DNA from 2 places in the Lysinibacillus sp. FSL P4-0201 genome. Region 1 is predicted to be linked to the other one. Evidence: riboswitches for the same ligand, from Rfam matches in the RefSeq annotation. Region 1 holds a riboswitch; the other holds the start of a gene.
The links. Region 1 has a riboswitch for cyclic di-AMP ahead of MKY76_RS01465 (APC family permease). Riboswitches for the same ligand answer to the same signal wherever they lie in the genome.

Region 1 (17,042 bases):
AGACAGTTAAGGATGCAGCGGGCTTGCTCGAAGTCATTGCTGGTTTTGATCATCGAGACCCTACTTGCGTGAATGTTCCAGTAGACAACTATGAAAAGCAGCTTACTGGCAATATCAAAGATCTAGTGATTGGTATCAATGAAGAATATTTCTTTAATAATGTTGATGCTGATGTAGAGAAGGCTGTTAGAGCAAGTATTCAAAGCTTAGTGGATTCAGGCGCTAAAGTAGAAGTGGTGCGTATTCCTTCCCTACAATATGCAGAATGGGCAGAGCTTGTGACGTCTCTTTCAGAGGCAGCAGCTATACACCATTCAGATTTACAAAAGAGACCACAAGATTTTGGTGACGATATTCGTCTGCTATTTGAGCTTGGTGAGTTGCCTTCTGCAGTCGATTACTTGCAGGCTCAGCAGGTACGTCGTCAAATCAAGCAGGAGTTTACAGAGATTTTTAATAAGGTAGATGTGCTCATTTCCCCTACCCTACCTGTTATAGCTAGTACAATTGGGGATGATTTTGCAGAGTTAAACGGTCAAAAAGTAGATTTAATTGATAATATTATCCGCTTTACAGGCCCTAGTAACTTAACAGGCTTACCTGCCCTCTCGGTTCCTTGTGGCTTTAAAGGAAACTTACCAATAGGTCTACAAATTATTGGCCCAGCCTTTAAAGAAGGACGCATTTTAAATGTAGGCTATGCTGTTGAGCAAGCAAATCCACAGAGAAATAGAAAACCAAATATTTTTGCTAATATCTAAACGATAAGCACTAGAAATCTGCTCACTTCACGGTATACCACTGAATGAGCAGATTTTTTTGTGGGGGAAACCTGCTAGCATTCATAGTAATGGTTTTTTATGAACAAGTAATTTTATAATAGAAGCTAGAAGCTTACTACAGGAAAGGCAATGATCCATTCATGAATGTAGAAAAATTTTTACAACTACCTATTACAAAAGACTTCACTGTTATTGCTGGTCACAACGGCTTAAATAAAGCTGTTCAAAATGTAGAAATATTAGACTTTGAATTTTCACCTGATATCCACCATGTCAGGGATACTATCTTTACCCCCAACAGTGTTGTGTTAAGTAGTTTATTATTTGCAAAGCAAAAGCCTGAGTATTTATTCAATGCTGTTAAAAATCTAATTGAGCTTGGGGCGAGTGCTTTAGCCTATAAGCCTGTTATTTTTAAGGAATTACCTGAAGAAGTTTTGTCGTATGCAGAGCAGCATAATTTCCCTATATTGCGCTTTGGTGGAGATGAGTTTTTTGAAAAAATCATTTTAGAAACAATGGCTTATGCTAAGACACAGGATTATTCCTACTTTTTAGAGACGATTTTACGAAGGTTAATGGAGGAAGATGTAACACAGGAGCAAATCAAATCCATTTTACAACAGCTCAATAAGCCCTTTGAAAGATATGTATTTATAGCAAATTTACGAGTTGGTGACACAATCCATCCGAACTGGATGCAGCCCTTTTACTCGTTGGAGCCACTATTAAAATCGGGTATGATTTGTTCTTATAAAAAAAGTCTATTTATCATCATGACACATCCATCTCAGCAATTCCAATTTGAAAGGGTTTTACATGAATGGCTAGCATTATATGCCATACCCACTGATACAATCACTTTCGGCTATAGCAGTTGTAATGATACCCAGACTGGATTCCCAATGGCATTACGCGAAGCTTTTTTTGCCAATATTTTCGCTGAAATCGATATGCTCCCTAGCTGTCATTATAAGAATCTCGCGTCTAATTGTTTATTAATCGAGTTATACCGTAAAGATGCAACATTCGCTATGGACTATGTTACCTCCTTTTTAGCCCCTTTACTTGATGATAAGGCTGATCCAGACTTAATGGAGACCGCCATAACTTATATCATTAAAAAAGGAAATATTAAGGAAGTTGCTGTAGCACAATTCTGTCATCCAAATACAATTCGCTATCGTATGGCTAAAATACGTCAGCTAGTAGCACCCATAGATAATGATTATGTTTTTTATGAACGCCTAGCTGCAGCCGTTAAATTGTACTTATTACATAGCAAAATGAACAGTGACTAATCGCTTTGGAATAAGTACAAAAAAACGCCTGAATATTTAGAAATAAAATCAAATTCTTTTCTTCTCTCTTATGCTATTCTATTGAAGTTAGGAGGAAGAACACATGAAAACTTACATAGCTGATGGCATGTTATTAGTTACTGCAATCGTGTGGGGTAGTGGATTTGTTGTAACGGCCATTGCTCTAGAATATTTAACAGCTTATCAAGTAATGGCTGGCAGATTTTTATTAGCTTCAATCATATTAACCGTTTTATTTGGCGCCCGCTTAAAAAAGGCTTCGAGATCAGTGATTTGGAAGGGAGCTTTATTAGGTACGATTTTGTATATAGCGTTTGCCCTTCAAACAGTCGGACTGCAATATACAACACCATCTAAAAATGCCTTTTTAACCGCAGTTAATGTCATTATTGTTCCTTTAATAGCATATGCAGTTTATAAACGGCGTATCGATGGCTACGAAATCATTGGTTCGATAATGGCAATTGTGGGCATTGGCTTTTTATCATTACAAGGCTCATTGACAATGAATATAGGTGATGCCCTATCATTAGCTTGTGCTGTTGCTTTTGCCTTTGATATCTTTTGTACAAACCTTTTTGTTCAAAAAGAAGATGCCATTGCTCTAACTATTATTCAGTTTCTCACAGCATCCTTTATAGGTGTTCTCGTTGTCATTAGTCAAGGTGAAATTCCTACGTCGCTTGAAAAAGAGGCAATTTACTCGCTTGTTTATTTAGGGATTTTTTCTACGACAATAGCTTATCTTTTCCAGAATGTGGCCAATCAATATACAACTGCCACAAAGGCTGCGATTATACTATCAACGGAATCTTTTTTCGGCATGGTTTTATCCGTTATCTTCTTGCATGAAATGCTAACAAGCCGTATGGTCGTTGGTGCCGTCCTTATTTTACTAGCTATACTAATTGCCGAAGTGAAACCCGCACATCCAAAAAAGAAGCTAATGAAAGCACTCGATAATCAGATCCCCAAATAGTTTCAGTTTATACTGGAACTTTTTTTATGTTTATTAAACTCGACTAGTAATAATGCTTGTCGTAATCCCCACAACTAGCACTGTAATTATAGATAATAGCAAGGTCGAGGTTGATAGGAGGAAGCCGCCTATAACAATCACGATGGAATCAATAAAAAATATTAATATCCCAACATTGATACCCGTTTTATCACAGATAAATTGTGCTATCAAGTCAGTCCCCCCTGTGCTTGTCTGAAATCGCAGCATTAGACCAATACCAAAGCCTACAAGTATTCCTCCAAGAATGGCACTATAGAGCGCATCAATTTGCACAAGATTGCGGACAGGCTTTAAAAAATCGATAATGAAGGAAGACGTTAGTAAGCCATGTATACTATTGTAAAAATAGGTTTTATATTTAAACCACGCAATAATAAAAATTGGAATACTAATGATAATAATCATTAAACCAATTTGGAGCTTATATAAATAATGTAAAATTAGCGCTAACCCTACTACTCCCCCATCTAAAATTTCATAGGGCGTTAAAAATAAGTTTATTCCTAACGACAATGAAATACTTCCTATTATAATGACTAGACTTTTTGTAAAGAAATACATACAACCCCCCTCCGTGTCTATGCATGTCTTATAGTATGAAAATAGGTTATTGAACATGTTATGAAATAACCTTAGATGATTAGCCATTTTTATCGAGTGTATTTGCTAAATTTCTTCGAAACTTATTCAATTTATTTCCGTATATACAGATAAATTTTAAATTAACAAAGGGGATTATGATATGGAGCATGCTTTATTGGAACAAGTTAAACATACTAGAACTTTTTTAAGACAAGAACAATTGGAAACAATCTTTGAAGAGTTTGATGGTCAACGAATGCGCTTAACAGAGGTACAGCGCTTGGAGAAATACCGTAAAATGCTTGAAAGTCCTTTTCGCTTTTTCCGTGGAAGTGCCTATCTCTTTTATTTTGATATGACAAAATCCGCTTCAATCTTCCATACTCCTGATAGAAAACCGACTTGGATTCAAGGTGACATGCATATGGATAACTTCGGTGCTTTTCAAAATGAAGCTGGCTCCATTGTTTTTGATGTCAATGATTTCGATGAGGGCTATGTCGGTTCATATTTATACGATATTATTCGTATGAGTATTAGTATTGCACTTTATTTAGAAGAACAAGGCTTACATAAGACAACCCAAGAAACGGCTATTCAACATTTTCTTAATAGTTATATCAATCAACTAAAACGATTTGAGCGTAAACAGGATGATCCTCTAACACTCATTTTCACAAAGAACAATACCAAAGGACCCGCAAAGAGGTTATTGAAAAAGCTTGAGAAACGCCAACGATCCCATTTTTTACAGGATATTACGTATCTCAATGAAGACGGCGAGCGTGCTTTCTTATGGAATGAAGAAATTCAACCAGTCACTGCTGAGGAATACAGTGCCATTTCAAACGCACTTTCTACATATAAAATTAGGGACATAGCTTATAAGTATGGCTCTGGTACAGCTTCAATCGGTTTAAAACGTTACTATATTTTAGTGGAAGATGAAAAGGGTGCATCAGGGGTTGAAAATTTAGTGTTAGAAATGAAAGAAGTACGCACAGCCATTCCTGCCTACTTTCTTCCCTATCAGGATCTGTTTTGGGCTCATTATGAGCACCAAGGAGCACGAGTAGTTGGAACTCAAAAAGCCATGCACCACTTAGAGGATCCACATTTAGCCTTTATTACAATGAATGGTCAGGAATTTTATATTCGAGAACGTTCTCCTTATAAAAAGAAGATTAAGCCTAAAAACTATAAGGATGTAGAGGATTACTTTACAACAACATCACTTATGGGGAAAATTGCCGCTAAAATACATGCACGAGCTGACATCGATTATTCTCATGTTTTTACCTATCACAGCGAGGAGGAGATTTTAAAAGCGATCGGTAAAGAACGGAATGTATTTATAGAACATACAATTTTACAAGCAATGAGTTACAAAGAAACCGTCTATACAGATTATGACTTATTCAAAAACTGGGTTGAAACAAAAATGTAAAAAGGGACCTTCACTTTTAGCGAAGGTCCTCTCATATTGAATATTATTTTTGCTTGGCCTTCATACGAGCAAGTAAAAAGCCGCCCTTAAATGATTTAGGCTCATACGAGATAATAAACGCATTCGGCTCAAATTGCTCTACTATTTGAAAGAGCTCTCCTTCACGATTCCTCTTCGTTAAGATCTCATATTTATAGCGGTTACTATCTCGCCCTTCTCCTATATAAATCGTGACTGCAAACCCTTCGTGGCGAAGAAATTTCACAAGCTCTTCATTCTTATTTTGCGTATTAATGGTTGTATAAACATAGCCTATCGCTAGCTTTCGTTCTATTTTTGCTCCTAAAAATATACCTAATCCAAACCCAACTGCATAGACAACCATAGATAACATACTTTGCTTCCCACTGAAAACGAGTGAAAGGCCAAATACATACACCAACATCTCCAGCATACCAAATATCGCTGCAAGAAATGTGATATTCTTTACCAAAAATATTGTTCGTAATGTTAAAAAAGGTACATATACTAATTGTAGGATTAAAATTAAAACAATACTTTGCATTTGTGCTAGACCTTTCTGAGAGTAGTTTTATATAAGTATATGTTGAAAGAGAGAGTTACATGCGATTTCAACAACTCTATTTTAAATTCCCTTTTAGTCTAATGTTAAACATTTCTTATGACAGTCTAAAGTTATTTTAACGGAACAAATTTTAACTAAAATCATAATCTATAGTTTAAAACATACAATCCATAACAACAAAAAAGTGACACCCCCTCAAATCTAAATCAATAGATAAAAGTAGGTGACACTTTCTTTTCATGAAAATATGTAAAATATTTAGATGAATATTATTTAATTATCTTTTTATACTTCCCCGTGCATCGGGTCTTTTTTATGCTTTGGCCCAATCATGTTGAATAAAATATTTAGGATAATCGCTGTGACTGAACCACAAACAATACCATTTGACGTTAAGATTGAAACGCTTGTTGGCAGTGCATCAAAAATGCCAGGAACCACTGATACACCGACACCTAAACTTACTGCAATCGCAGCAATCATTGCGTTTTCCGCTGATTCATTCATAACAGGTACAAGCATTCCCATACCTTGTGTAATCACCATACCGAACATCGCAAGCATTGCCGCACCTAGTACAGACGTTGGAATAATCGTTGTTAATGCTGCGATTTTTGGTAGGAAGCCAAGTGCTACTAGTAAACCACCTGTGATGTAAATGACTTTACGGTCTTTTACGCCAGACATACGCGTTAATCCCACGTTTTGTGAGAATGTTGTGTATGGGAAGGCATTGAAAATACCACCGATTACTGAAGCTAGACCTTCTGAACGGTAGCCACGAGCCAAATCTTTTGAATCTAATTTTTTATTACAAATATCACTTAGCGCAAAATAGACACCAGATGATTCTACTAAAGATACCATTGCTACAAGTGTCATGGTAATAATCGCCGTTACATCAAATGTTGGCATGCCAAAGTAGAAAGGTTGTACCATGTGAAATACATTAGCATCTGCAACTGGGGTGAAATCCACCTTGTCCATGAAGGCACCTAAAACAGTACCTACTACTAATCCTATTAAAATAGAAATAGCACGAACAAAGCCCGTAGAAAAGCGATAAACGACTAAAATGACAACCAATGTAATAAAGGCTAAAGCTACATTAGAAGCAGAGGCAAAATCCTCAGCACCTTGTCCACCTGCCATATTGTTTAATGCTACTGGTAATAAGGAAATACCGATAATTGAAACAACTGACCCTGTTACGACTGGTGGGAAGAATTTCACAAGCTTGCCGAAGAAGCCCGCAATTATCATTACAATTACACCAGAGGCAATAATAGAACCATAAATGTCCGTAATACCCTGCTCTGGGTTTGTACCAATCGCAATAATTGGACTTACCGCTGTGAATGTACAGCCAAGTACTACAGGTAAGCCAATACCAATGAATTTACCTGAATAAACCTGTAAAAGTGTAGCGATCCCGCACATCATAATATCAATCGCTACTAAATACGTCATTTGTGTTGAATCGAAGCCAATTGCCCCCCCGATAATCAGTGGCACTAAGATGGCTCCAGCATACATTGCAAGTAAATGTTGAATCGCTAGCGCAGTCGATTTAAAGGTATTCATTACGCGCGAGCCTCCGTAGCAAATGTTACTTTGCCATCTTCAAGAGAATCTACAATTGCTAATGACTCAACGCGAACACCTTGCTCACGCAATAATTTTCCGCCATCTTGGAAGCCCTTTTCAATAACAATTCCAACTCCCACAACATTCGCACCCGCTTGTGCAGCAATATCAAGTAAGCCTTTGACAGCCTCACCATTGGCTAAGAAATCATCTACAATTAAAATATTGTCATCTTCGCTTAAGAAATTACGTGAGACAGAGATCTCATTTGTTTCATTTTTTGTGAATGAATGTACCTTTGAAGAATAAAGGTTATCTGAAAGAGTTAATGATTTACGTTTACGAGCAAATACGACAGGCGCGCCAATTTCTAAGCCTAACATCACGGATGGGGCAATACCTGAAGATTCTATTGTTAAAATCTTTGTAATCACTTGATCAGAGAAACGATTTGCAAATTCATGACCAATTTCCTTCATTAGCATCGGATCAATTTGATGGTTTAAAAATGAATCAACTTTTAATACGGATGAAGATAATACTTTACCCTCTTGCATAATTTTGTCTTGTAATAACTTCATTTCTTTCATATCCTTCTTTCGTAAAAAATTATAAAAAAACGCTGAATACTTTGATTCCATTCTGCTACGAGTGGAGCAAAGCATTCAGCGCAAAAACGTCGAAATGAATAGAAAACATCATTAAAATTGAAGTTCTCTAAAAGCATTGCTACCCATAGTCGATTCATTTACGGTAAATCGGTAGAAACTTGCGAGCCCTATTCTCGCTATTATATGAGTGGATTTGTATGAAACTATCAGAATAACCAATTTATCACTTTATTCGGTAAGGGCTACTATCTCTCACCAAAAAAAGTTTAATTTTTCGGAATTTAATGGTATTTCGGAACTTTTTAATTGTAAACGTTCGTGTTTTCAATCAACGTACTGATTATAACAGACTATTTTCTAGCTTGCTAGCATTATTTTGATAAATGGAACGGTACTGTCATAATGACGACATTTCTGTGAAATAACAGTGATGTACGAATGAGAAGACTCGATTGGTTGTGTAGCATATGATGCCATCCTTTTTTCGGCAAGAATTGAGGGATAACAACTGTTACTTTATGACCTGTCTTCGTACATTGATGTTCTACTTTATCAATAAATTTAATTAATGGCTGTGTAATGCTGCGATATGGTGAATAGTAGGTAACTAATCGTACATCAGGTTGCCAAACGTTCCACTTCTCTTCAAAAGCTTTTGCATCTGCTTGATCGAAAGCTACGTAAAAGGCTATCACTTTATCAACCTTAAGTGATTTGGCATAATGTAGAGAGTTTTCAACCACCTTTGTTATACCAGCTACTGGCACAATAAAAACATTCCCCTCAATAGTAGCCAGTTCCTCATGATTTAATCTTAACTGTTCTCCAACAGCTTGATAATGTTGCTTAATGCGATGGAATACAAAAATAATAATTGGTAAAAAGATAAACACTGGCCATACTTGAGGCATTTTTGTCACAAAAAACATCATTGCCACGATGAAAGAGATAGCAGCTCCAATTGTATTGATTGTAAATCTTGCTACCCAGCCTTTAGGTTTTTCGCGCCACCATTTTCTCATCATTCCCGTTTGCGCTAATGTAAAGGGAATAAATACGCCTACTGCATAGAGCGGAATTAAATGCTCTGTGGCCCCGTCAAAAAGTATAATTAAAAAAATGGCTGCAATACCTAGCATTAAAATACCATTTGAATAGCCAAGACGGTCCCCACGAATTTGGAAGATTCGTGGGATAAAACCATCCTTCGATAAATTTACAGCAAGCAAGGGAAATGCTGAATATCCTGTGTTTGCGGCAAGTACTAAAATCATTGCCGTTGTGCCCTGTACAATATAATAAAGAAAATTCCGACCAACACTAGCTTCTGCTAGTTGGGAAACGACTGTTGCTTCTGCTGTTGGTGCAACGCCATAAAAATAAGCTAGACTAACAATCCCGATGAATAAAACGGCTAAAATGGCACCCATTGCTAAAAGCGTTTTAGCAGCATTATTTGGAGCAGGATTTCTAAAATTAGGTATGGCGTTAGAAATAGCCTCTACTCCTGTTAACGCTGAGCTTCCTGAAGCAAATGCCTTTAATAAAATAAATAGGCTAATCCCTGCCACTGGTGTGCCAATCTTTGGATGTAGCTCTGCAGGCACCTGTCCAGTTGCCACATTATAGAGCCCAATCCCGATTAGCAACAGCATAACGCCTACAAATAGATAAACTGGGTACGCCAAGATAGAGGCTGACTCTGTTACACCTCGCAAGTTTAAAATCGTTAAGAAAATCACAAATATAATAGTAATGGGTACATTATAAGCATGAAGACTTGGAAATGCAGATGTAATGGCATCTGTCCCGGCCGACACACTTACTGCTACCGTTAAAATATAATCAACAAGCAAAGAACCCCCTGCAACAAGACCTGCATTCACGCCTAAATTTTCTCGTGATACGACATAGGCGCCTCCCCCATGTGGATAGGCGAAGATAACTTGACGATAGGATAAAATCAGTGCCACGAGTAGAATAACCACTCCAGCGGCAATAGGTAAAGAATACCAAAACGCCATTGTACCTACCGTCATTAGGACAATTAAAATTTGTTCTGGTCCATAGGCTACTGATGACAATGCATCTGACGATAATATGGCCAGTGCCTTTGTTTTACTGAGCTTTTGTTCCCCTAACGCATCGGATCTTAATGGTTTGCCGATTACATAACGTTTGAATGAGGATTTCATTGATAAACACCTTCTAGTTTCATAGAATGTGTTTCGCCTTTCTAAATTACATCAAAAAACGCCTACAAGTCATCACTAAATAAGACTTGTAGACGCTCATCCGTCTGCCAAGCTCCACTTTTCTGCTCTTAACGCTTACGAGGTTAGCTGTCGGATTCGGGCCTGAGTAGCCCTACTCCTCCACAAGGAAGAGATTCACCCCAAGAATGGCTATGCCATCCATCAAAATTGGTTCCCCCGCGTTTAGTTGCTTCAGCGATTTAGAAATTTGAAACTTTTATAATGATGTCATATTACGCCTGCTAATTGAAAAAGTAAAGAAGAAAATTTTTCTCTTTTTTGAGTAAAAGCATAGGCTTTTTTGAACATATAAATAATCGCTTCTTAAAGAAAATTTCCTGAATACCTAGTCAATACCCACAATATAAACAATAAAAACTGCCTTAAAGGTATATTCTACCTTCAAGACAGCTCATTATATTAGTCATCAAAGCCTTGTTCAAAGTCGATAATGTTCCCAGAGACTGCATCCACATCTACTTCGTATTCATATTGACCGTCTTTCAGTTCAATTTCATATACACCATCATCAAGCTTAATTTTTGTCACTTTACCCTTTGCTTTTGTTTGGGCTGTCTTGATAGCCTGCTCTTTTGTAATTATTTTTGTTGTAGCAGTCGTAGCAGGAATATGATCATCCCAATCATCGTCATCTAGACGTTCCTTTTTCTGCTTGAGTAATTTTCCACTATAAGCATCAAATTTTAAATCATATTCTTCTGTATCTGTATACACCTCTACTTCATAAATAGAGCTAAACTGATTTTGGTCAAATTCGATATTGGCAACTGTACCATCCACTACCGCTAGAGCTTTCTTCTCAATTTCCTGCATGGATAAGACCTTTTTTTCTTGGGCATTTCCTGATAATAAAGTCGTCGAGCCAATCGCTGCACCCACTCCCAGTGTAATTACTAGTGCTGGAATCATGATCATTTTTTTCATGTTCATCTCTCCTTTGTTTTATCTAAACTTAGCTTACCAAGTGAAGATGATAGAACTATAAGAGGAACATTAGAATTTCATGAGAATGATTTAATGATCGTCATCCCATGTTACAGACAGTACTTTTCCTGAAACAGCATGAATTTGAAATGTAGCTTCGTCCTCCTGCGTTTCAATCTCAATTAAATAGTAACCACCCTCTGAGGTTTCTTCAAAATCAACTGAATCCACTTCACCCTTTAATTGCTTAAGGGCTATTTGAATGGCCTGTTGCTCAGTAATAATAGGCTCTTCGATAGGTTGTTCTTGTGGCTCAACCTTTTTCTCAGCCAGTAGTTCGCCAGTATAACCATCAAACGTTAAATCCTTTTGAATTTCCTCATTTTCAACACGTACAGTGTAAATGGAGTCTGTAAGCATAACGCTTTCTACATCTCCATATTCCTTTTTAACCATTTGTCTGATCTGCTTTTCTGTTAATAGTAATTTACTATGTCCTTCTTTCAGGATTAGATCAGTCACCTGTTGTGTCGTAACATCGAGTATAGCTGCATACTTGACATCGTCACGCGTAAAAAGCATTTCAAAGGTATTTCCTTGTTTTTCAACCTGTGTAACATGACCATTGTAGATAGTCTCAATATGCCGAATAGCCTGCGCTTCACTAAGAGGTTGAACGTAAAAATAACGATGTTGAACAAACCAAATTACTCCACTACAAAGAAGGATAATAACAACAATTACTAACATCCACTTTTTCATTGCTGTCCCTCCTTTGGTATACATAAAGTAAAGCTTGAGCCTTCCCCTAGCTTACTTTTCACATCTATCGTTATACTTAATTGTTGTGCCAGTTCATGTGCAATTGCTAGCCCTAGCCCTGAACCACCTGTTTTACGATTACGATCCTCTGTTACACGATAGAAACGCTCAAACAAATGAGGAATATGCTCGACTGGAATACCAATACCAAAATCTTGGATGGTAATACGTACATGGTTGGTTGTTTCAGTGGCTTGAATACGTACTTCATCCTCACTATATTTCCTAGCATTATCCAGCAAAATAAAAAGTAGTTGCTTCAATATTTTTTCATCACTATAAATAAATTTTGGTATCTGCGCATCAATTCTAAATGTTCGATGATAAGCCTGTTCCATTTGTGAAGCTACTTTATTTAAGAAAGGGGCAAGCTCTAGTTGTTCGAAATGAACGTCCAATTGCTCTTTGTTTTTAGCTAGCTCTAGCAATTGCAACACCATTTCATGCATACGAGATGATTCATTGGCAATGGCTTGTAAGGATTCCTGAGCAACCTCACGATTATCAAAACCCCTTCTTAGGAGTAGTTTTGCATAACTTTCAATGACAGTTATAGGAGTTTTTAACTCGTGAGAGGCATTTGATACAAATTCTTGTTGCTTTTGATAATGCTGTTCAAGCTTCTCCATCATTATATTAAAAGTGCGGTTAATGTTTATTAACTCGTCCCCACCTTTTTCTGTAGTATCTATTTTTTCATATTTCCCAGTAGATGCACTTTTGTGCATGGTCTCATTTAAACGTTCTAGCGGTAATAAAATAAGTCGCCCAAGTACCAAGCTCGCTAGGAAAATTGGAATCGTTGCAACAAAAGATACAACAACTAAGATGACCTTTAACAAATCTAATGTCCGTTCTACTTCTTCCATAGATTGCTGTAAGGTTATGTCCACCACCGTTCCGTCGATCCAAATAGCAGGCATAGTGAAGGTAATGGCAGGGACTTCTTGCATTTCAAGAGAAGCTTGAACCTTTGTTTTCAAGCGTTCACCATCATAAATATAAACAGCACCATCTGTTGGCATATAAGCTCTTAATACTTGCTGTAGGTTGGTTTGTGCATTTAACTGACTCAGTGTAGAGCTTAACTCATTTGCCCGTGACTGGAGCTGATTATATTCCGTATCATAGGCAAATTTCTCATACAACAAATAAATTCCACTATTTGTTGCCACTATAATAACTAGCATAAGCAATGTTGTTAGTAGATGAATTTTTGTTTTAAGTCTCATAACTATGTTCCTTTAGCACATATCCAACACCTCGAATTGTCTGGATAAGAGGAGTTGGATTAGCAGCCTCAAGCTTTTGCCGTACATAACGTATATAAACATCCACAACATTTGTATCCCCATAATAATCATAGCCCCATACAGCCTCTAATATTTGCTCCCTTGTCAGTACTTGTTTTGGATGCTTTAGTAAATAGAACAACAAATCATACTCACGAGGTGTCAGCTGAATTTCCTTATCAAAATATACAACTTCTCTTGTTTGCTCGTTTATCGATAAATGGCCAAATGTAAGTGCAACTTGCTTTGGATTTACCTTCTGCGAAAACCGTAATGCATTGCGAATTCGTGCCAGTAGCTCCTCAATTTCAAAAGGCTTTGTCACGTAATCATTGGCTCCTAAATCCAAGCCCTTTACCTTATCCTCTACTTCACTTTTAGCAGTTAGCATGATAACAGGTGTTTGGGATTCTGTTGCACGAATACGCTTTAGCACATCAATACCGCTCATCTCAGGTAGCATGATATCAAGTAAAATTAAATCCCATTGTTGCTCACGGTATTGTAGTAAGCCTTCTGCTCCTGTATGTGCCATTGCTGCCTCATATCCTTCAAATTGAAGCTCCAGTTGTAGCACTCTCGCAATATTCTCTTCATCTTCTATAATTAAAATTCGATGTGTCATGTCGAATCCGTCCTTCGCCTTTTCTTTTCATCGTATACGATACAAGTGGTGAAAGTCTAATTAGAAAATGATGAGAAAGACAATACATTTCTTTTTTTGACACAGGGTACGTCTTTAACTAATAAACTTTCGGTAAAAAGCTGTAAATATCCCTTTTCTCAAAAATTCCTGAGCTTACTTTAGCAACTTTTTTGCCATTTAAACGGCTTGGAAAGGGAAACTCAATATGTGGACCATTATAATGAATAATTGTCACTGTACCATCAGAGTTATTACGCCAATCATAATTCCTTTCATCCGTTTTAATTGAAAGTTTAATCGATACAAAAGCTAAACTTAAGAATAATATGAAGAAGGCAAGACGAACGATTTTCAATAGAAACACTTCCTTTTCTATTAGCATAATAATTTACATCCTTACGCACTATTGAGTAATGTTAATAATTTGAACAAAAAAATCTCACCAAAAGCTTTATGGATAGCCATTGGTGAGGTAATTATTGATGCAAAGCTCTATACAAAAATGCTACAAACTCCGCACGTGTTACAGGATCATTTGGTCTAAAGTTGCCATTATCTCCAATTGTGATCCCATTTCCTGCAAGTATAGCGATAAAGTTGTGTGCCCAGTGTGTTTTTGGCACATCCTCGAAAGTATCTTTATTCGATGAAGTTAAATTAAAGGCAAGAACTAATACTTTTGCCATTTGAGCACGTGTCAAATTCGTAGTTGGCTGGAAGTTCCCATCTACCCCTTCAAACAGACCTGCTTGTTGCACCTGATCGATTACCCCAAAATAGAGATGGCTTTTAGGTATATCGTTAAATTCGCGCGCATCTTTTTTCGGTTCTAGCGCTAATGCTCTTGTTAATATCAGGGCAGCATGCTGGCGCTGAATTGGTGCATTTGGCTTGAAGGTGCCATCTTGATAGCCTGTAATAATGCCCTGCTTTGCCATCTCCTGAATCATCGCCCAGGCCCAATGTCCTTGAGAAATATCTGAGAAGATGATATCTGGCTCTGTTGGTTGTGGATCAATTGGTTCTTCAGGTTTAGGTTTTTGTTCTTCAGGTTTAGGTTCTTGTTTTTCAGGTATGGTTGGCTCTGGTATTGGGGATGGATTCGGAGATATACTTCCTCCACCACCCGATGAACCGTCTTTTACCCAATGGGCATATAAGGTGGTATTGGACTTCACTACATCTTTAGAAAAATTCCATGGTATCGTCAGTTCAATATCCTTATACCAGCCTGTAAATGTATAGCCTGCCTTTGTTGGATTTACTGGATTTGTTGCTAAGGTATCTTTAGTTACCTTCTGTGATGCTACTGCACTTCCTCCATTTGTTTCGAAATCCACCGTATACTGTGCGACGACGTTTTCCCATTTTGCATACAAGGTTGTATTTTGGGTTATCATATCCGTTGTAAAATTCCATGGTGTGGTGAATTGAGCATCCTTATACCAGCCTAAAAATGTATACCCTGGTTTTATAGGGATTACTGGTTTACTTACTAGTGTCTCATAAATTACTGTAATAGGATTGATTGCTGTCCCCCCATTTGTATTAAATGTGACAACATATGAATTTGCTTTCCATTTCGCATACAAGGCAAGATTGGATTCTTCAATATCAACAATGCTATTGACCGTATAATCTATACCATCTCCCACGTTAGTGCTGTTCCAACCATCAAATGTATAGCCAGTTTTTTCTAAAGATCCTATATTATCTAAGATCGTTGCGGGAGTATTTCTTGGATACATATTCATATCTACTGGTGGATTTCCTTGTTCAGAGCCATTTCCATGATAGATAATTCGATAAGTAAGTAACTCGAACTGGTGATTATTTTGATTGGCATAGGCTTGAGCAGTCGATGCATCATGACCATAAATAATTAAATTACTTGGATTTGCATTAAAAATATCTTCTAAAAGAATCGTTGCATCCGATAATATTTTCACATGTTTAAGATTATTGTCATTAAAGGCATTATCCTCTACAGTCATTACATTTTTAGGAATTTCTAAACTACTAAGTCTATTCTCGCCAAATGCCCATCTACCAATATTCGTTACACTACTAGGAATCTCTATACTTGTAAGCTGATTATCGAGAAATACACTTTCCGCTATACTTGTTATACTTGAGGGAATCGTTACATTTGAAAGTTTATTGGTAGCAAATGCATACGCTCCTATACTTACGACACTAGTAGGTATTACTAAAGAGGTTATGTGATTATCTGAAAACGCCCATTCTCCTATAGTCTCCAAAGTTGTTGGTAACTCAATGTTTGTTAATTGGTTCTCCATAAATGCGAAATCCCCAATTGTCTTAAGTTGATTTGGCAGCTTAACTGTAGCAAGTGCATTATCTAAAAATGCATATGAGCCAATTTGAGTAACTTGATCTGGTATTTCTATAGCAGTAAGTTTATTTGTAAAGAATACACCTTCACCTATCTTTTTAAGGTTATTTGGTAGTTTCACATACGTTAATTGATTTTCTGCAAATGCCACATCTCCAATGCTTGTTACACTGTCTGGTATAATTACCTGCGTAAGACCTTTTTCACCAAATGCTCCACTACCTATTGCTGTTACTACCCTGCCATCTAGCTGACTTGGAATGGTTATTGCCATATCAGTACCTATGTAATCTCTAATCGTTACTGACCCATCCCTATTTTTTGTCCACTCATAATCCGCTTCATTGACAGGATCTGGAGAATTTATACCTTGAAAGTTTATATTCAACCTATCTGCATACTCTTTTGCAGAAGAATTCTCTGGAGCATAAATAACAAGGTTAGGACTATGCCCTATAAAAGCATCATCACCTATTTCAACATCTTTAGAATATATAATGATTTCCTTTAGGTAATTATTTGAAAAGGCTTCATCTCCAATGCTTTTCACACTTTCTGGTATCTCTAAACTTTCAATATCATTCCTTGCAAATGCATTTGACCCTATTATTTTTACACCCTCTGGGATTTTCACATTGACAATATCATTCGTTGAAAATGCGTGATCTCCTATACTAATAACACTATTAGGTATATCTACGCTTTCTAGCAAATTTCCGGAAAATGCATAATTTCCGATACTACTTAGATTATTTGGAAGTATCACATTTGTTAGTTGGTTTAAGGAA
Region 2 (17,042 bases), 1.9 Mb from region 1:
TCTTTGCACTATTTAGTCAATTAAAATTAGTTAGAAAACGCATCCCTTGCGTTGACATAATAGGAGGAAATTTTAATGAGCAAAATTATTGGTATTGACTTAGGAACAACAAACTCTTGCGTTTCTGTACTTGAAGGTGGAGAACCAAAAGTAATTCCAAACCCAGAAGGAAACCGTACAACGCCATCTGTTGTTGCCTTTAAAAATGGTGAACGTCAAGTTGGTGAAGTGGCGAAACGTCAATCAGTAACAAATCCTAACACAATCATTTCTATTAAATCAAAAATGGGTACGGCTGAAAAAGTAACAGTAGAAGATAAAGACTACACGCCACAAGAAGTATCTGCAATGATTCTTCAATATTTAAAAGGCTATGCTGAAGACTACTTAGGGGAAAAAGTGACAAAAGCAGTTATTACAGTTCCTGCTTACTTTAACGATGCACAGCGTCAAGCAACTAAAGATGCTGGTAAAATCGCAGGTCTAGAAGTAGAGCGTATCATCAACGAACCAACTGCTGCAGCTCTTGCTTATGGATTAGATAAACAAGATCAAGATCAAAAAGTATTAGTATTTGACCTTGGAGGCGGTACGTTTGACGTGTCTATCCTTGAGTTAGGTGACGGTGTCTTTGAAGTACTAGCTACAGCTGGTGATAACAAACTAGGTGGAGATGATTTCGATGACGCAATTATCGAATATCTAGTAGCTGAATTCAAAAAAGAAAATGGCATTGACTTATCAAAAGATAAAATGGCGATGCAACGTTTAAAAGATGCAGCTGAAAAAGCGAAAAAAGATTTATCTGGTGTAACATCAACTCAAATCTCTCTACCATTCATTACAGCTGGAGAAGCAGGTCCATTACACTTAGAAATTTCTTTAACGCGTGCGAAATTTGACGAAATTACTTTACCATTAGTAAATCGTACAGTAGGACCAGTGCGTCAAGCATTATCTGATGCAGGTCTGTCAACTTCTGAAATTGACCAAGTTATTTTAGTGGGTGGTTCTACACGTATTCCAGCAGTACAAGAAGCAGTACGTAAAGAAACAGGGAAAGAGCCTCACCGTGGTGTTAACCCTGACGAAGTTGTTGCAATGGGTGCTGCAGTACAAGGTGGCGTATTAACAGGTGATGTGAAAGACGTTGTATTACTTGACGTAACACCTCTTTCACTTGGTATTGAAACAATGGGTGGCGTGTTCACAAAATTAATCGACCGTAACACAACTATTCCTACTTCAAAATCTCAAGTTTTCTCTACAGCAGCTGATAACCAACCAGCAGTAGATATTCATGTTCTACAAGGTGAGCGTTCAATGGCAGCTGACAATAAAACATTAGGTCGCTTCCAATTAGCAGATATTCCACCAGCACCTCGTGGTGTACCTCAAATCGAAGTAACATTCGATATTGATAAAAACGGTATCGTATCTGTAAAAGCAAAAGATCTTGGTACGAACAAAGAGCAAACAATTGTGATTCAATCTGATTCTGGTTTATCCGAGGAAGAAATTGAACGCATGGTAAAAGACGCTGAAGCTAATGCTGAAGCAGATGCTAAACGTAAAGAAGAAGCAGATCTTCGTAACGAAGCAGACCAATTAGTATTCCAAGTGGATAAAACAATTGCTGACCTTGGTGAGCAAATTACAGAAGACGAGAAAAAATCTGTGGAAGATGCTCGTGATGAATTGAAAAAAGCGCTTGAAGCTGGTGAATTAGAAGGTATTAAAGCAGCTAAAGAAAAACTAGAAGGCGTATTACAGCCACTAGTGATGAAAGTTTACGAACAAGCGGCAGCAGCTGCTCAAGCAGCTCAAGGTGGCGATGCAGGTGCAGACACTGGTGCTGGTAAAAAAGATGACGGTGTTGTAGACGCTGAATTCGAAGAAGTAAAAGATGATAAATAAGAAGTAACACAGTAAAGTGAAAAAGCCAAAGACCGCTTGCGGCTTTGGCTTTTGTCATGATGTGAGGTCACTTCACGTAAATGCACCATTTATGGGATAGTTGCATACGTTAGCTGCTAGGAAGTGAGTATCTTCATTTTTGGAACTTATAGAACCTTTAATCGAAAAAATGAGGCAGTTTTTTCAACTGCATGTTACAATAGATTTTATGCAAACAGAGCGGAGTGTGAATCATGGAGAAACGCGATTATTACGAGGTGCTTGGTTTAACAAAATCGGCTACAAAAGATGAGATTAAAAAAGCATACCGTAAATTATCAAAACAATATCACCCTGACCTTAATAAAGAGCCAGGTGCAGATGAAAAATTCAAAGAAATCGCTGAAGCATATGAAGTATTAAGTGACGACCAGAAAAAAGCACGCTACGACCAATTTGGTCATGAGGATCCGAATGCTGGTTTTGGTGGTGGCTTTGGAGGGGGCGGCTTTGGCGGCTTCGAGGATATTTTCAGTTCATTCTTTGGCGGAGGTGGTCGCCGTCAAGATCCAAATGCTCCACGTAAAGGGGATGATCTGCAATATCGTATGAACATCCAATTTGAGGAAGCAATTTTTGGAAAAGAAACAGAAATAGAAATCCCGAAAGATGAAACGTGTGAAACATGTCACGGTTCAGGAGCAAAACCAGGCACGCAACCAGAAACATGTTCGACATGTAAAGGTGCAGGTCAAATCAATCAAGCAGTGGATACACCATTTGGTCGTATGATGAATCGTCGTACATGCTCAACATGTCATGGAACAGGTAAAATTATTAAAGAAAAATGTACGACTTGTCGTGGAGAAGGAAAAGTCCAAAAACGTAAGAAAATTAAAGTGACGATTCCAGCAGGTGTGGATGATGGACAACAAATTCGTGTATCTGGTCAAGGTGAACCAGGTATAAACGGTGGACCTGCAGGGGATTTATATATTATGTTCCGCGTTCAAGGTCACAAGGATTTCGAACGAGATGGAGACGATATTTACTTCGAGTTGAAATTAACATTCCCTCAAGCAGCACTTGGGGATGAAATTGAAGTACCAACAGTCCATGGGAAAGTAAAATTACGTATTCCAGCTGGAACACAGTCAGGTGCTCAATTCCGTCTAAAAGATAAAGGTGTTAAAAATGTTCATGGTTATGGTATGGGTAATCAATATGTGACAGTAAAAGTTATGACACCAGAAAAATTAACGGAAAGACAAAAACAATTACTACGAGAATTTGCCGAAATTAGTGGCGATATCCCTGAAGAACAAGGTAGTTCACTATTTGATAAAATTAAGAAAAAATTCCAAGGTGAATAATTAGAGGAGCTGAAGAGCTACGTGAAGTGGTCAGAATTATCCATTCATACAAAAAATGATGCGGTAGAAGCAATTTCGAATATTTTGCATGAAGCAGGTGCAAGTGGTGTTGTCATCGAAGATTCTGCAGAGTTTGCGAAGCCACGTGAAGATCAATATGGTGAAATTTATGCGCTAAATGAAGATGATTTTCCGAAAGATGGCGTGATTGTTAAAGCTTATTTATCAGAGTCTAGTTTTTTAAATGAAACAGTCGAAGAAATAAAAGCAGCTATCACAAATTTAACGAACTTTAACATTGATATCGGTGAAAACGTGGTATCCATTGTGGAAGTCAATGAAGAAGATTGGGCAACTGCCTGGAAGCAATACTACCATCCTGTTAAGATTTCTGAACGCTTTACTATCGTACCGACATGGGAGGAATATACACCTGTTTCAACAGATGAACTAATTATTGAATTAGACCCTGGTATGGCATTTGGTACAGGTACCCACCCAACAACGGTAATGTGTTTACAAGGACTTGAAAAGGTCATTAAAGAAGGGGATACAGTTGTTGATATCGGTACAGGATCGGGTGTATTGTCTATTGGTGCAGCATTACTTGGTGCCAAAAGTGTGCATGCGCTTGATTTAGATGAGGTTGCTGTACGTTCAGCGCGAGAAAATGTAGCATTAAATAAAGTGGAAGATAAGGTGGCAGTGTTCCATGGTAACTTATTGGATACTGTAAAAGAACCAGCAGATGTAGTAGTCGCTAATATTTTGGCTGAAATCATCATGTCCTTCACAGATGACGCTTATACAATTGTAAAACCAGGTGGATTATATGTCACTTCGGGCATCATCGGTGCAAAACGAGATGATGTGAAAGTAGCACTAGAAGCTTCAGGCTTTGTGATTGAAGAAGTATTATTAATGGAAGATTGGGTAGCCATTATTGCCCGTCGTCCACTATAACATGACTGAGGAAGCGCCAAATCGTGAGCCGTGTGCTTGTGATTTGGCGTTTTCCTTTTTTGCTAGAAAGGACTGTGTGACATGCAACGTTACTTTATTGAGACAGCTATCGAAAATGCACGTATAAGTGGAGAAGATGCACGGCATATTGAACGAGTGATGCGTATGAAGCAAGGCGACAACATTGTAGTTGTTGCACAAAACACTGCGTATATATGCACAATTGAAGGATTTGAAGGGGATGAGGTTGTCATTGAAGCGACTGGACAAACAATCCCTTCCCCAGAGTTATCCATTCAAGTAACAGTAGCATGTGGTTTACCGAAGGGTGATAAGCTGGAGCTTATTACCCAAAAAGCCACAGAGCTAGGAATGTTTGCTTTATTACCCTTTGAAGCAGAGCGCTCCATTGTGAAATGGGACAAGAAAAAAGGAGCAAAAAAGCAAGAAAGATTACAGAAAATTGCTAAGGAAGCTGCGGAACAAGCTCACCGTACGCATATTCCAACAGTTTTTGAACCCATATCATTTAAACAGCTAGTACAACAAATAGATCAATTCGATGCCGTTTTTATTGCTGATGAAGAGGATGCAAAGGCTGAAAAGCGGACAAGATTTGCGGAGAAGCTCAAAAACGTGTATGATAAGAAATCGAAATCAATGCTTATTATCTTTGGTCCTGAGGGGGGCATTTCTCGTCAAGAATCAGAAGCGCTATTACAAGCAGGCGCTCAAACGATGTCATTAGGACCGAGAATTTTACGAGCAGAAACAGCGCCATTATACGCACTGTCTGCCATATCCTATGAATTTGAATAACAGCTATGTATAATTTACTATCAACATAACTTAGAGAAAGCCACTTAACATTATTAAGTGGTTTTTTTACGTAAATCATATTTGAAGGGGTTCTGCGTTAAATCCCTGCTTAAATGGAGTTTTAGCCCATTGTGTAAGATCAACCGTGAAAATCACAACCTCAAACATTCCAAATAAAATATGTAAAAGAACAAGTTCAATGTCCATACATAGATTTAATTGCGACATACGCTAGCGATAGGAGAGCTCACTAATACTATATTGAAATGAGGGAATTTTTTGAGTGAACAATTTAATCAGATTCAACCTTGTCCAGTAACATCAACTGAACAAATACCCTTAACGAATGAGATTACACCACTAGTTACTACACCACTTACGACGCCAACTATTAAAATTCCAGTTGTACTGGCAGAACCAACACTGCAAATCGTTGTCGAGTCGGACATTACACTTAGTCCTGCAGCGACAGAGATTAAACGAGTGAAAAAGAATGTCTTTCTAAATCAAGTGAAATTGGTACCAGTTAGCTTTGCACGTATTGCTAATACTGATTTCTTTAGAGTAACACGAGCTAAATTATTTGTAGCAGGACATATTCGGAAAAATATCGAATATGCTTCATCATCATGTAATGGGGCACTTCAGGATAGAATTGCTGATGTTCCGTTTTCAGGTTTTACAGATCTTATATTTCCGCAAACAGCAGGAGGCCCTACACCAATTTTAGGCATTTCTGAGTTTGCCGAAGCGAACTTCCTTAACGAAAGAACACAAATGGATGCTCGATTAGATAAGGCTTTCTTCCAAAATCTCGTTAAATACAATGAACAACCATTTGGTGAATTAGTAGCAGCCAATTTCTTTGAACTTGATTTTTCACCGATTATGGCAGCTCCTGAAGAAGCATTCAGCACATTACGTGAAAAAATTGTATTAGAACTTACTGTAAAAGTATTGCAAGTTCAACAAATCCGTTTGGGCGCTGGAAGTAGTGTAGTAACACCTGTTCTACCAGGGCTTACTCCACCAGCAACACCAATTGTTCCTGATATTATTCCGCCTACTGAGCCTTGTTAATTTTTTTATGTAGTGGAGTAAAAATGGTAACAATAATACTGATATAAAATCAAATATGTTGTTGGGCAGTTGAAAGTTCACTTTTACTCGAACTTTTAACTGCTTTTTTTTGGCAAGATAAGGACATGCGCCTTCCAATTGTATCTCATAGTGGGACTGTGACAAAAGTAAAAATATTGCATAATATGGATTGTAATTAGTATTGTAGATTTTCAATTGTCCTAACATAATCGCATCAGAAGAATTAGCTAATGGATTAAAAATTGATTGTTATGCTTTTTTTGTCAAATCATTATTTGGGAGTGAATGAATGGCAACTCCATGGATTAATTTTAGAGAGATGAAAAAAATATCCTCTAAACAAAATAAATACACTGAGTGGAGGTATCAAACTAAAATAGATGACGAATCTCCATTTGAACAGACTTTTAATGGAAATAATAATCTGCTTGATGAAATAGAAGATAAACCAATTACAGAGGAATCAACTTTAACAGACCATATAATCTCTAATGAAGAGCTCCCCGAACCTATGGAGCCGATTATTGAGGAAGAAAACGAACATCACCCAAATTTTGAGAATTTCAGGGAGGATGCTAGCTTAGCAGAGCTATTAGCATCTAATGAAGATCTACCTATATCTAAAGAAACAAATGTTGAGCAAGAAAACGAACATCCTCTAGATATCGATGAGAGTCACACAAAAGTGACCTTAATAGAGCAATTAGCGTCCATACCCATACCTATAGAAGCGAATGTTAAGGAGAACGAAGAAAATTTCCGACATATGGATGAGAACCATGTAGAGGAATTAACTTTAGACCAGATAGCATGCAATCAAAGTGTACCCAGTCCAACAAAGGTAGAAATTGACCATCTACTAGATAGTGATGAGAACTCCCTTGAAGAACAAAATTCAACAGCCCAATCAGACAATAATCCAAAATCTTTCAATAGAGCTCTGTCAGAGGCTGAAAATAATATGCATTTGGATGATATAGCAGAAAAGGAGAAAAACAATCCTCCAAATCGTAATAAAGAGATTGCAAAGTCTTTACAAGGAGAAGTATGCACCATTATCCAAAAAAGTCCCTTTTCTACTTATGTAGAAATTAACGATTTTCTTCATGCTCCTATTTATGGTGAAAATGTTCAAAATACAATATTTGATTTTCTTGATTTAAATGATAACCTATCTCCCCAACTTCAGACGAAGCTACTCCAAACGATTTCGATTTACCCTGAACAACCAGATTGTCGTTTGGTTAGCTCCAACATTAATCAAATGATTTCTTTAATGAGAACGGATACTAATAAAAAAAATGGTAGTGAGCAGCATCCGTTTAAATCAGTAGTAGTTCCCTTACATAACTCACAAGCAATTAAAAAAGGAGAAATTAACTCCTCTGAGCCTTTTATACATATACGAGTTCCTGTTGTGCTAGGGGAATACAAAATAGAAATATGTATGGAGGAAAAAATTGCTTTTGATAAAGGAATTGAAGAGGTTAAAGAGATCACAAATGAGGTAGTACTATCCGATTGTAGATTTGTACCTATTCATAGATCCCAGTCATTGGGAAATGGAACAAGAACTGTATTAAAGGGGAATTTATTTATAGAAGGCTACATACAGCATAATATTGAGTATAGGGTATCTAATACGCAAAATAAGTCAGCCATTCATCCCAATCGATTGTGTCAAAATATAGTATTAGAATTAATTATCCAAATGTTACAAGTACAAAAAATTAAAGTACTGTTTGACTGGCAAGGTAATGGAGGGTTATAGAAATTTATCCCTTAATTCAAATAAAAAATAAAACTAATATATACGTCCATGTATAGATTTAAATGCTACATATTCTAGCGATAGGAGAGCTCTCTAATACTAAAAAAATGAAATGAGGGAATTTTTTGAGCGATCAATTAGAAAGCCAATTTCAACCTTGTCCTGTAACATCAACTGAACAAATTCCATTAACGAATGAGATTACACCAGTAGTCACTACACCAGTTACAACGCCAACTATCAAAGTTCCAGTTGTATTGGCAGAACCAACACTGCAAATCGTTGTCGAGTCGGATATTACACTTAGCCCTGCTGCTACAGAAATCAAACGAGTGAAAAAGAATGTCTTCCTAAATCAAGTGAAACTTGTACCAGTCAGCTTTGCACGTATTGGTGGCACTGATTTCTTTAGAGTAACACGAGCTAAATTATTTGTAGCAGGACATATTCGGAAAAATATAGAATATGCTTCATCAGCATGTAATGGGGCACTTCGAGATAGAATTGCTGACGTTCCGTTTTCTGGTTTTACAGATCTTATTTTCCCACAAACACCTGGAGGCGCAACACCAATCTTAGGCATTTCCGAGTTTGCTGAAGCGAACTTCCTTAACGAAAGAACACAAATGGATGCTCGATTAGATAAGGCTTTCTTCCAAAATCTTGTTAAATACAATGAACAACCATTTGGTGAATTAGTAGCTGCCAACTTCTTTGAACTTGATTTTTCACCGATTATGGCAGCTCCTGAAGGGACATTCAGCACATTACGTGAAAAAATTGTCTTAGAACTTACTGTAAAAGTATTGCAAGTTCAACAAATCCGCCTTGGTGCTGGCAGTAGCGTAATAACGCCTGTTCTTTTAGGACTTACACCTCCTCCTAGTCCTTGATAAATGCTAGTTTAGAGGACAGTAGAATATTATAATATATTAACAAAGCTGGTAGTACAGATGGATATTTTGTTTGTACTACTAATTTTCTTATAGGAGCTGTCAATCTTTAAAAGCATTTATCAATATTATGAAAAATCAAATACAAGTGAATGATTAGCTTCATTAAAAGGAAAAAGGGTTGCCATATAAAATGGGCAACCCTTTTTTCACTATTTATTTCACTGTTTCTAAAACGCGTACAAATTGTCCTTTTGAGTGAGGGTAGCCTGCTTGTGTAATTTTTACTTTTACAAGTTGTCCGATTAGACTTTCTGGACCCTCAAAAACTACTTTTAAGTAATTGTCTGTATAGCCTGTTAGAAGGCCTTCTTCTTCACTGTCATCATGCACAAATTCTTCAGGGATAACTTCTAGCACTTGATCTTCAAAACGAGAAGCATACTCTTTTGCTAGCTGATCGTTTAAAGAGATGAGTCGATGCACACGCTCATTTTTAATGTCTTCATCAATTTGATCTTCCATACGTGCAGCAGGGGTTCCTGTACGAGGAGAGAATGGGAAAACGTGCAGCTCAGAAAATTTATGATCGCGAATAAAGTTATATGTGTCCATAAACTCTTCCTCTGTCTCACCTGGAAAACCAACGATTACATCAGAAGTAACAGCTAAATCAGGTAAAGCCTCATGTAATTTTGTTAAACGTTCACCGAAGAACTCCATTGTATATTTACGACGCATACGTTTTAATACCGTATCAGAACCAGATTGAATAGGGATGTGTAAATGATTCACGACAATCTTTGATTCACGTAGTACTTCAATTACTTCATCTGTTAATTGACTAGCCTCAATAGATGAAATACGAAGACGCTTTAAGCCTGTTACATTGGCCTCTAAATCACGTAGTAATTGAGCAAGATTATAATCTTTTAAATCCTGACCATAGCCACCTGTATGAATACCAGTTAAGACAATTTCAAGATAACCAGCATCTACTAATTGCTGTGCTTGATGTAACACTTCTTGTGGGTCACGAGAACGCATTAAACCACGTGCCCATGGAATAATACAAAATGTACAGAAATTGTTACAGCCTTCTTGGATTTTTAACGAAGCACGTGTACGGTCTGTAAATGCTGGTACATCTAATTCTTCGTATACTCGGTTTTTCATAATATTACGTACAGCATTAATCGGTTGTCGTTCCGCACGATATTGTTCAATATAACCAAGTAATTTCGTACGATCTTGTGTTCCAACAACAATATCAACACCAGGGATTGCCATAATTTCTGCAGGGGATGTTTGTGCATAGCATCCCGTTACACAAATAACTGCATCCGGATTTTGGCGAATTGCTCGACGAATAACCTGACGTGATTTTTTATCTCCAGTATTCGTAACTGTGCATGTATTAATGACGTAAACGTCTGCTTGTTGATCAAATTCTGTTCGATCATAGCCTTCTTCTTTAAACAGCTGCCAAATTGCTTCTGTTTCGTAATGATTTACTTTACAACCTAGAGTATGAAAACTCACGATTTTTGATCGCTCGTTACTCATGATATATATCATCCTTTCAATTCACATTACCTTGTGTTTCCAAACATTTAATAAGTTTTTCGTTGTACATATTTTAGATACGTGATTTATGATAACATAATCCTTATAAAATCAGTACATATAAGATTTTTTTGTGAAATAATTAAGTTATCACTTTCTATATAATCTTTTGAGGACTTCAGATAAACATGACTCGTTCTGTAATGTTTATATTTGGGTGTTCATTATATAGAAAGAAATTAGACGCCATCGCAAAAAAATGATATGATTCGAAGAGGTACGTACATCTTATTTAATGAAGGAGCGTTCAACAATGGAAAAAAATTTTGCACGTATGATTGATCATACATTATTAAAGGCTGAGGCAACAAAAGAACAAATTGAAAAATTATGTGCTGAAGCTAAACAATTTAACTTTGCTTCTGTTTGTGTAAATCCAACTTGGGTAAAGCGAAGCAGTGAATTATTACAGGGTACAGACGTGTTAGTTTGTACGGTTATCGGCTTCCCACTTGGTGCCAATACACCAGCAGTCAAAGCATTTGAAGCAAAAGACGCCATTGCTAACGGTGCAAAAGAAGTAGATATGGTTATTAATATCGGTGCGTTAAAAGATAAAAACTATGACCTTGTACAAGCAGATATCGCAGCAGTGGTAGAAGCAGCTAAAGATAGCGCACTTGTAAAAGTCATTATTGAATCATGCTTACTAACAGACGAAGAAAAAGTGAAGGCATGTGAGTTAGCTGTAGCAGCGGGTGCTGACTATGTGAAAACATCTACAGGTTTTTCTACTGGTGGAGCAACAGCAGAGGATATCGCGCTTATGCGTAAAACTGTAGGTCCAGAACTTGGTGTAAAAGCATCAGGTGGTGTTCGTAGCTTAGAGGACATGAAAAAAATGGTAGAAGCAGGTGCGACTCGTATTGGGGCTAGCTCTGGTGTAGCTATTATGAATGGTTTAATTGCCGACTCCAACTATTAATATTATCTTTTTATAGAGCCATAAGCTCATGTGTACATTGACATGAGCTTATGGCTTCTTTGTGTTTAATCAGCATAATAATTTTCTATGCACATATACTCCACTGATGAATGTAAATACAGAAAGGAGGATGTCATGTTTACACAGTATAAGTCTTGGAGGCCCTATATTAGCCCCTTTGATCCTTGTAAGCCTATAGAAGTTAAGTATTATGCAACACCCCCACAACTATATATGGGTTTTCAACCACCTGGACTTCCACAATTTCCAACCGCAAGAGAAGCGCTAATGGCAGGAACACTATGGCCACAGTTGTTTAGCCCATACCCATTTCCCCTAAAAGGAGGGAGGAAGCATGACTAAAAAGATGCCGCCCGAATTTTATAAGCAATTAGAAGAAATACAAGCAATTGATTTCGTCATTGTTGAATTAAACCTCTATTTAGACACTCATCCACACGATTATGACGCCATTCAGCAATTTAATGAAAATACAGAGAAAAGTATGAAACTTAAAATTGATTTTGAGCAAAAATATGGACCACTCATGAATTTTGGGAGAAGTTATTCGAATTATCCTTTTAACTGGATTGATACACCATGGCCATGGCAAGTCTAAACAAAAGACTAGGAGGAAAAATCTTTGTGGTATTATGAAAAGAAACTCCAGTATCCGGTAAAAGTTAGTACATGTAACCCAATGCTTGCAAAGTTTTTAATTGAACAATATGGAGGAGCGGATGGGGAACTGGCAGCAGCTCTACGCTACATGAATCAGCGCTATACGATTCCTGACAAAGTAGTAGGGTTATTGACCGATATAGCAACAGAGGAATTTTCACATTTAGAAATGATTGCCACGATGATTTATAAGCTAACAAAAGATGCAACACCAGAAATGCTGAAAGAAGCTGGATTGGGTGATCATTATGTAAATCACGATCGGGCTCTATTTTATCAAAACGCCTCGGGGGTACCATTCACAGCAACCTATATTCAAGCAAAGGGTGACCCTATCGCGGATTTGTATGAGGATATAGCAGCCGAAGAAAAGGCACGTGCCACATATCAATGGATTATTGACTTATCAGATGATACGGATTTAAATGATAGCTTGAAGTTTTTACGTGAACGGGAAATTGTTCATTCTCAGCGCTTTAGAGAGGCTGTTGAAATTTTAAAAGATGATAGAGATCAAAAGAAAGTTTTCTAAGACAAAAATGGCAGGCTGTATCAAGGTGAACTTGACACAGCCTTTTTGCGGTTACTGAATATTTGAGAATAAGCTAAGATCTTTTCGATGACCAATCATTACTAATAAATCTTCCTTTTCAATAATTTGCTCAGGAGAAGGGGAGATAATAATTTCACCTTCGCGCACAATCGCAATTACACTGACGTTATATTTTGCGCGCAAGTCTAAATCCCGAAGGTTTTGTCCGGCCATTTTGGAAGGAATCATAATTTCTTCAATGCTGTATTCCTTTGATAATTCGATATAATTCAACATATTTGGGGATAGGAGTTGATTGGCTACACGTTCACCCATATCTCTTTCTGGGTAAATAATCCAATCAGCTCCTACTTTATCTAACACTTGCCCATGTCTTTTACCAAGTGCCTTTGCGATCACTTTTTTGATCCCTAGCTCTTTTAATAAAGAGACGGTTAAAATACTAGATTGCATATCATTACCGATCGCTACGATAACACAATCGAAGTTACCAATACCAATCGATTTTAAGGCTTTTTCTTCTGTTGTATCTGCAACCACAGCGTGAGTCACATAGGGTTCGGCATCCTCTACTCTTTCTTCATTTATGTCAATTCCTAATATTTCCTGTCCAGCTTCATGCAATCTGCGAGCGACGCTTGTTCCGAATCTACCTAAGCCAATCACAGCGTATTGTTTAATGGTCATAGCGTTCTGTCTTCCTCTCATTTGGTTATCCAATCATAATATTTCCTTTTGGGTGGCGGAAACTCTCTTTTTTTCTTCGTTTTGCAATGGCAAAAGCAATGGTTAATGGTCCTACTCTTCCTGCGAACATTGTAATAATCAGAAGAAGACGACCAGCAGGTGTTAGCTCTGGAGTTAGGCCCATAGAAAGACCAACAGTACCAAACGCAGAGGTAGCCTCAAATAAGTACATCATAAAGCTATGATGCTGTTCCGTGATACTGAGAATAATCGTCACGACTACAACAATTAATCCTCCACACATTGTAACCGTCAAAGCCTTTAAGATAGTTTCAGTAACAATTCTACGTTTAAAGAGAACGACATCTTCTTTTCCTCGAATTTGTGACCACATAGTAGCTACTAAAACAGCGAAGGTTGTGATTTTAATACCTCCAGCAGTCGACCCAGAGCCTGCCCCAATAAACATGAAAAGAATCATTAAAAATAATGTAGAATGCGTTAAGTCCCCAATAGCCAGTGTATTGGAGCCAGCAGTTCGTGGTGTAACTGCTTGGTAAAGGGAACCTAATACTTTACCCCATTCGGATAATGGTCCAAGAGTTTTTTGGTTGCCATACTCAAACAAAAATATCAAAATGGTTCCGCTAACAGTGAGCAAAAGTGTCGTTACTAAGACTATTTTTGAATGGACAGAAAGCCTTTTAGTTACACGATATTCATACAATTCATTCATCACAATAAAGCCTAATCCACCGATTGTAATAAGAGCACAGATGGTGAAAACAACAAAGGGGTCATCAACATAGGCAGTCATTCCGTTAAAGCCACCCATTAAATCGAAGCCCGCGTTGTTGAAGTTGGATATGGCATGAAAAAATCCAAAATAAAGGGCCTTTCCAATAGGCATATCAAAAGAAAAACGAATCGATAGAATTAGACCACCGATTATTTCAATACATGCTGTAAAGAGTAATATTCTTTTCACTAATCGAACAAGACCAGCAATGGAGATATTATTAAATGCTTCTTTAAGCAGCAGTCTTTCTTTTAATGAAATTTTCTTTCCAAGCAGTAAAAATAATAATGTGGCAAATGTCATAAATCCTAAACCGCCAATTTGGATTAAGAATAAAAGGACCACTTCGCCAAAAATAGAGAAGGTATCACCTGTGTCAACTACAATTAAACCTGTGACACAAGTAGCTGATGTAGCAGTGAATAAAGCATCTAAAAAGGCCAAACCCTTCCCATCCTCAGTAGAAAATGGCATTGTTAAAAGAAACGTACCTATGGCAATGATAAGGGCAAAGCCCAATACAAGAATTTTGGGAGGATTTAATGCTCTTTTAAAATTGTTCATTTAATTTTTCCTCAATTCTGAATAGTAAACAACTGTTTGTTAGATGGCATAATAAAAAGACCTACGATTAGAGCATGAAAAGGGTAGAAAGCATGCTAATAATGGTGGTCAATAACGACCTCCTTCGCTTTAGCCGACGAAGTTAGCTGACGGGTAGGATGGCGAAAGAGCTTTCTCATCCCTTCTGCTAAAGCAGAATTAACCCCAAAAGATTGGTTCCTCCGTTCTCAAATAGTTGAGATTTGGCCGATATGAAATTGAATGTGATTATTCTACGCCCTTATTCTATTTTTTGTAAACCCCTTAATTGTTAGGAAAATGTAATTATTTTTATTGTGGGCGAATTGTGTATGAATAATTCGAGCAAAAATAAAACCAAAAATTCACTTGATAATTTCGCATACTTTCTATTGACCATTATTAGACAATACGATATAATTTTTTAGTACACAACAGAAGGTGATTTGCCTAATTGTGTATTGACGTGTGTTCGGAGGGAGGGAAAGAGAGATGTCAAAAACTGTCGTTCGCAAAAACGAATCGCTTGAAGATGCTCTTCGCCGCTTCAAACGTACTGTATCAAAAAGTGGTACAATTCAAGAAGTTAGAAAGCGCGAGTTCTACGAAAAACCTAGCGTAAAACGTAAAAAGAAATCAGAAGCTGCACGTAAACGTAAGTGGTAATTTAATTTCCCATTAAAAATCCCTACGTTCATAACACGCAATTGTATGATTCACTGAGCAGACAAAGTTATACCTGAAATTAATCACATTTTTGATTAATTTCAGGTATTTTACATTGCTCAACTTTACGTACATATGAAAAAGCCGAATGAAATCACTTTGATTCATTCGGCTTTTTTGCACATACTAAGTGTTAGTAATTGGCATTAGATCGAATGATAAATAATTAATAAATTTTTTAAGATTTGTGAAACTTTTCGCATGATTGACCGTATATACAGAGGAGAGGCATGTTAGAAGGGAGGGAAAAAGATGCGAAAACGGAGAATCCTCAGCTATTTACTAGTGATATGGATGACTTTTTTGTTAGCGTTTCCATTAACTTCGGCTTTTGCCAGTAATAAGGTTTATCATGTTCCGATTCATAATGAAGTAGAGCGAGGACTTCATGCATTTTTAGAACGAGCTTTTAAAGAGGCTGAAGAAAACAATGCAGAGGCGATTATCTTAGAAATACATACGCCTGGCGGTTTTGTGAATGCAGCAAGCGATATCGCCATGCTTATGGATGCAACGCAAATAAAAACGATTGCTTATATTAATAAGGATGCGCACTCAGCAGGAGCGTTTTTAGCCTTACATGCGGATGAGATCTACATGGTTCCAAATGGAACAATCGGTGCAGCGGCAGTTATCGATTCAGCAGGTAATGCAGCCGACCTAAAGGCCAATAGCGCTTGGCTTGCACAAATGAAAGCAGCAGCTGAAACGTCAGGGCGCGACCCTAAGTATGCATTAGCAATGGCAGATACCAACTATGAACTACCAGAATACCGTGCTGGCGGAAAGAATTTGTTAACCCTATCAGCCTCAGAGGCAGCAAAGGTTAAATATTCTGAAGGGACGGTTAAAGATTTTCAGGAGCTTTTAGAAGTAACCAACTTGAATGGTAGTGATGTTGTTCCCATTGAACCAACCTTTTCTGAAAAGTTAGCTCGTTTTATTACAAATCCCATCATTGTACCTATTCTATTGTCTATCGCTAGCTTAGGACTTGTGATGGAGCTTTATTCGCCAGGATTTGGTGTTCCAGGTATAATGGGCTTATCAGCACTTGGTTTATTTTTCTTTGGACATATGGTGGCCGGCTTTGCGGGATATGAAACATTATTGTTATTTATTGTTGGCTTAGCCCTTTTAATTGCAGAGTTTTTTGTCCCCGGTGGAATTGTTGGTATTTTAGGTGGTGTCTTAATAGTACTAAGTCTGATACTGGCAGGTGCAAATATGATGCAAATGATAGTAGCAATTCTCATTGCGCTTGTGATAGCGATGATAGGAATGGTGATTCTGATGAAATTTTTCGGAAAAAAACTGCATGTCTTAAACAGGCTTGTGTTAATGGATGCAACCACGACAGAAGAAGGGTATGTATCCAATGTGAATCGCACAGAACTGTTAGGAAAAATTGGGAAAACGCTTACACCACTTCGTCCATCTGGAACAATGGTACTTGGTAGTGAACGCATTGATATTGTATCAGAAGGTGGCTATATCGATGCCAATCAACATGTAGAAATTATTAAAGTTGAAGGCTCACGCATTGTTGTGAGACAAACAGATAAAGAGATGGAGGAATAGAAAATGGGTTTTGATTTAGCTTTGATTGGTCCTATTGCTGGCCTAGTTATTTTATTCATTGTGCTT

Region 2: linked by a shared signal. The riboswitch ahead of MKY76_RS15565 (TrkH family potassium uptake protein) and the one ahead of MKY76_RS01465 (APC family permease) in region 1 are both predicted to bind cyclic di-AMP.

Annotation. Positions count from the first base shown of each region.
Region 1 covers NZ_CP151995.1:301,186-318,227, reverse strand. The annotation lists gene MKY76_RS01505 (amidase) at 1-761, shown strand, start outside; gene MKY76_RS01500 (PucR family transcriptional regulator) at 923-2,083, shown strand; gene MKY76_RS01495 (DMT family transporter) at 2,187-3,083, shown strand; gene MKY76_RS01490 (YitT family protein) at 3,117-3,686, opposite strand; gene MKY76_RS01485 (DUF2252 family protein) at 3,868-5,154, shown strand; gene MKY76_RS01480 (DUF2179 domain-containing protein) at 5,198-5,719, opposite strand; gene MKY76_RS01475 (nucleobase:cation symporter-2 family protein) at 6,026-7,324, opposite strand; gene MKY76_RS01470 (xanthine phosphoribosyltransferase) at 7,324-7,908, opposite strand; purine riboswitch at 8,044-8,145, opposite strand; gene MKY76_RS01465 (APC family permease) at 8,310-10,133, opposite strand; cyclic di-AMP (ydaO/yuaA leader) riboswitch at 10,252-10,401, opposite strand; gene MKY76_RS01460 (PepSY domain-containing protein) at 10,614-11,138, opposite strand; gene MKY76_RS01455 (PepSY domain-containing protein) at 11,229-11,900, opposite strand; gene MKY76_RS01450 (HAMP domain-containing sensor histidine kinase) at 11,897-13,192, opposite strand; gene MKY76_RS01445 (response regulator transcription factor) at 13,182-13,877, opposite strand; gene MKY76_RS01440 (hypothetical protein) at 13,996-14,280, opposite strand; gene MKY76_RS01435 (leucine-rich repeat protein) at 14,375-17,042, opposite strand, start outside.
Region 2 covers NZ_CP151995.1:3,091,710-3,108,751, reverse strand. The annotation lists gene dnaK (molecular chaperone DnaK) at 76-1,917, shown strand; gene dnaJ (molecular chaperone DnaJ) at 2,151-3,269, shown strand; gene prmA (50S ribosomal protein L11 methyltransferase) at 3,291-4,232, shown strand; gene MKY76_RS15615 (16S rRNA (uracil(1498)-N(3))-methyltransferase) at 4,314-5,051, shown strand; gene MKY76_RS15610 (CsxC family protein) at 5,331-6,131, shown strand; gene MKY76_RS15605 (BC_2427 family protein) at 6,442-7,923, shown strand; gene MKY76_RS15600 (CsxC family protein) at 8,049-8,816, shown strand; gene mtaB (tRNA (N(6)-L-threonylcarbamoyladenosine(37)-C(2))-methylthiotransferase MtaB) at 9,033-10,382, opposite strand; gene deoC (deoxyribose-phosphate aldolase) at 10,696-11,367, shown strand; gene MKY76_RS15585 (spore coat associated protein CotJA) at 11,503-11,730, shown strand; gene MKY76_RS15580 (spore coat protein CotJB) at 11,723-11,986, shown strand; gene MKY76_RS15575 (manganese catalase family protein) at 12,011-12,580, shown strand; gene MKY76_RS15570 (TrkA family potassium uptake protein) at 12,632-13,288, opposite strand; gene MKY76_RS15565 (TrkH family potassium uptake protein) at 13,314-14,651, opposite strand; cyclic di-AMP (ydaO/yuaA leader) riboswitch at 14,768-14,909, opposite strand; gene rpsU (30S ribosomal protein S21) at 15,162-15,335, shown strand; gene MKY76_RS15555 (nodulation protein NfeD) at 15,648-16,976, shown strand; gene floA (flotillin-like protein FloA) at 16,980-17,042, shown strand, end outside.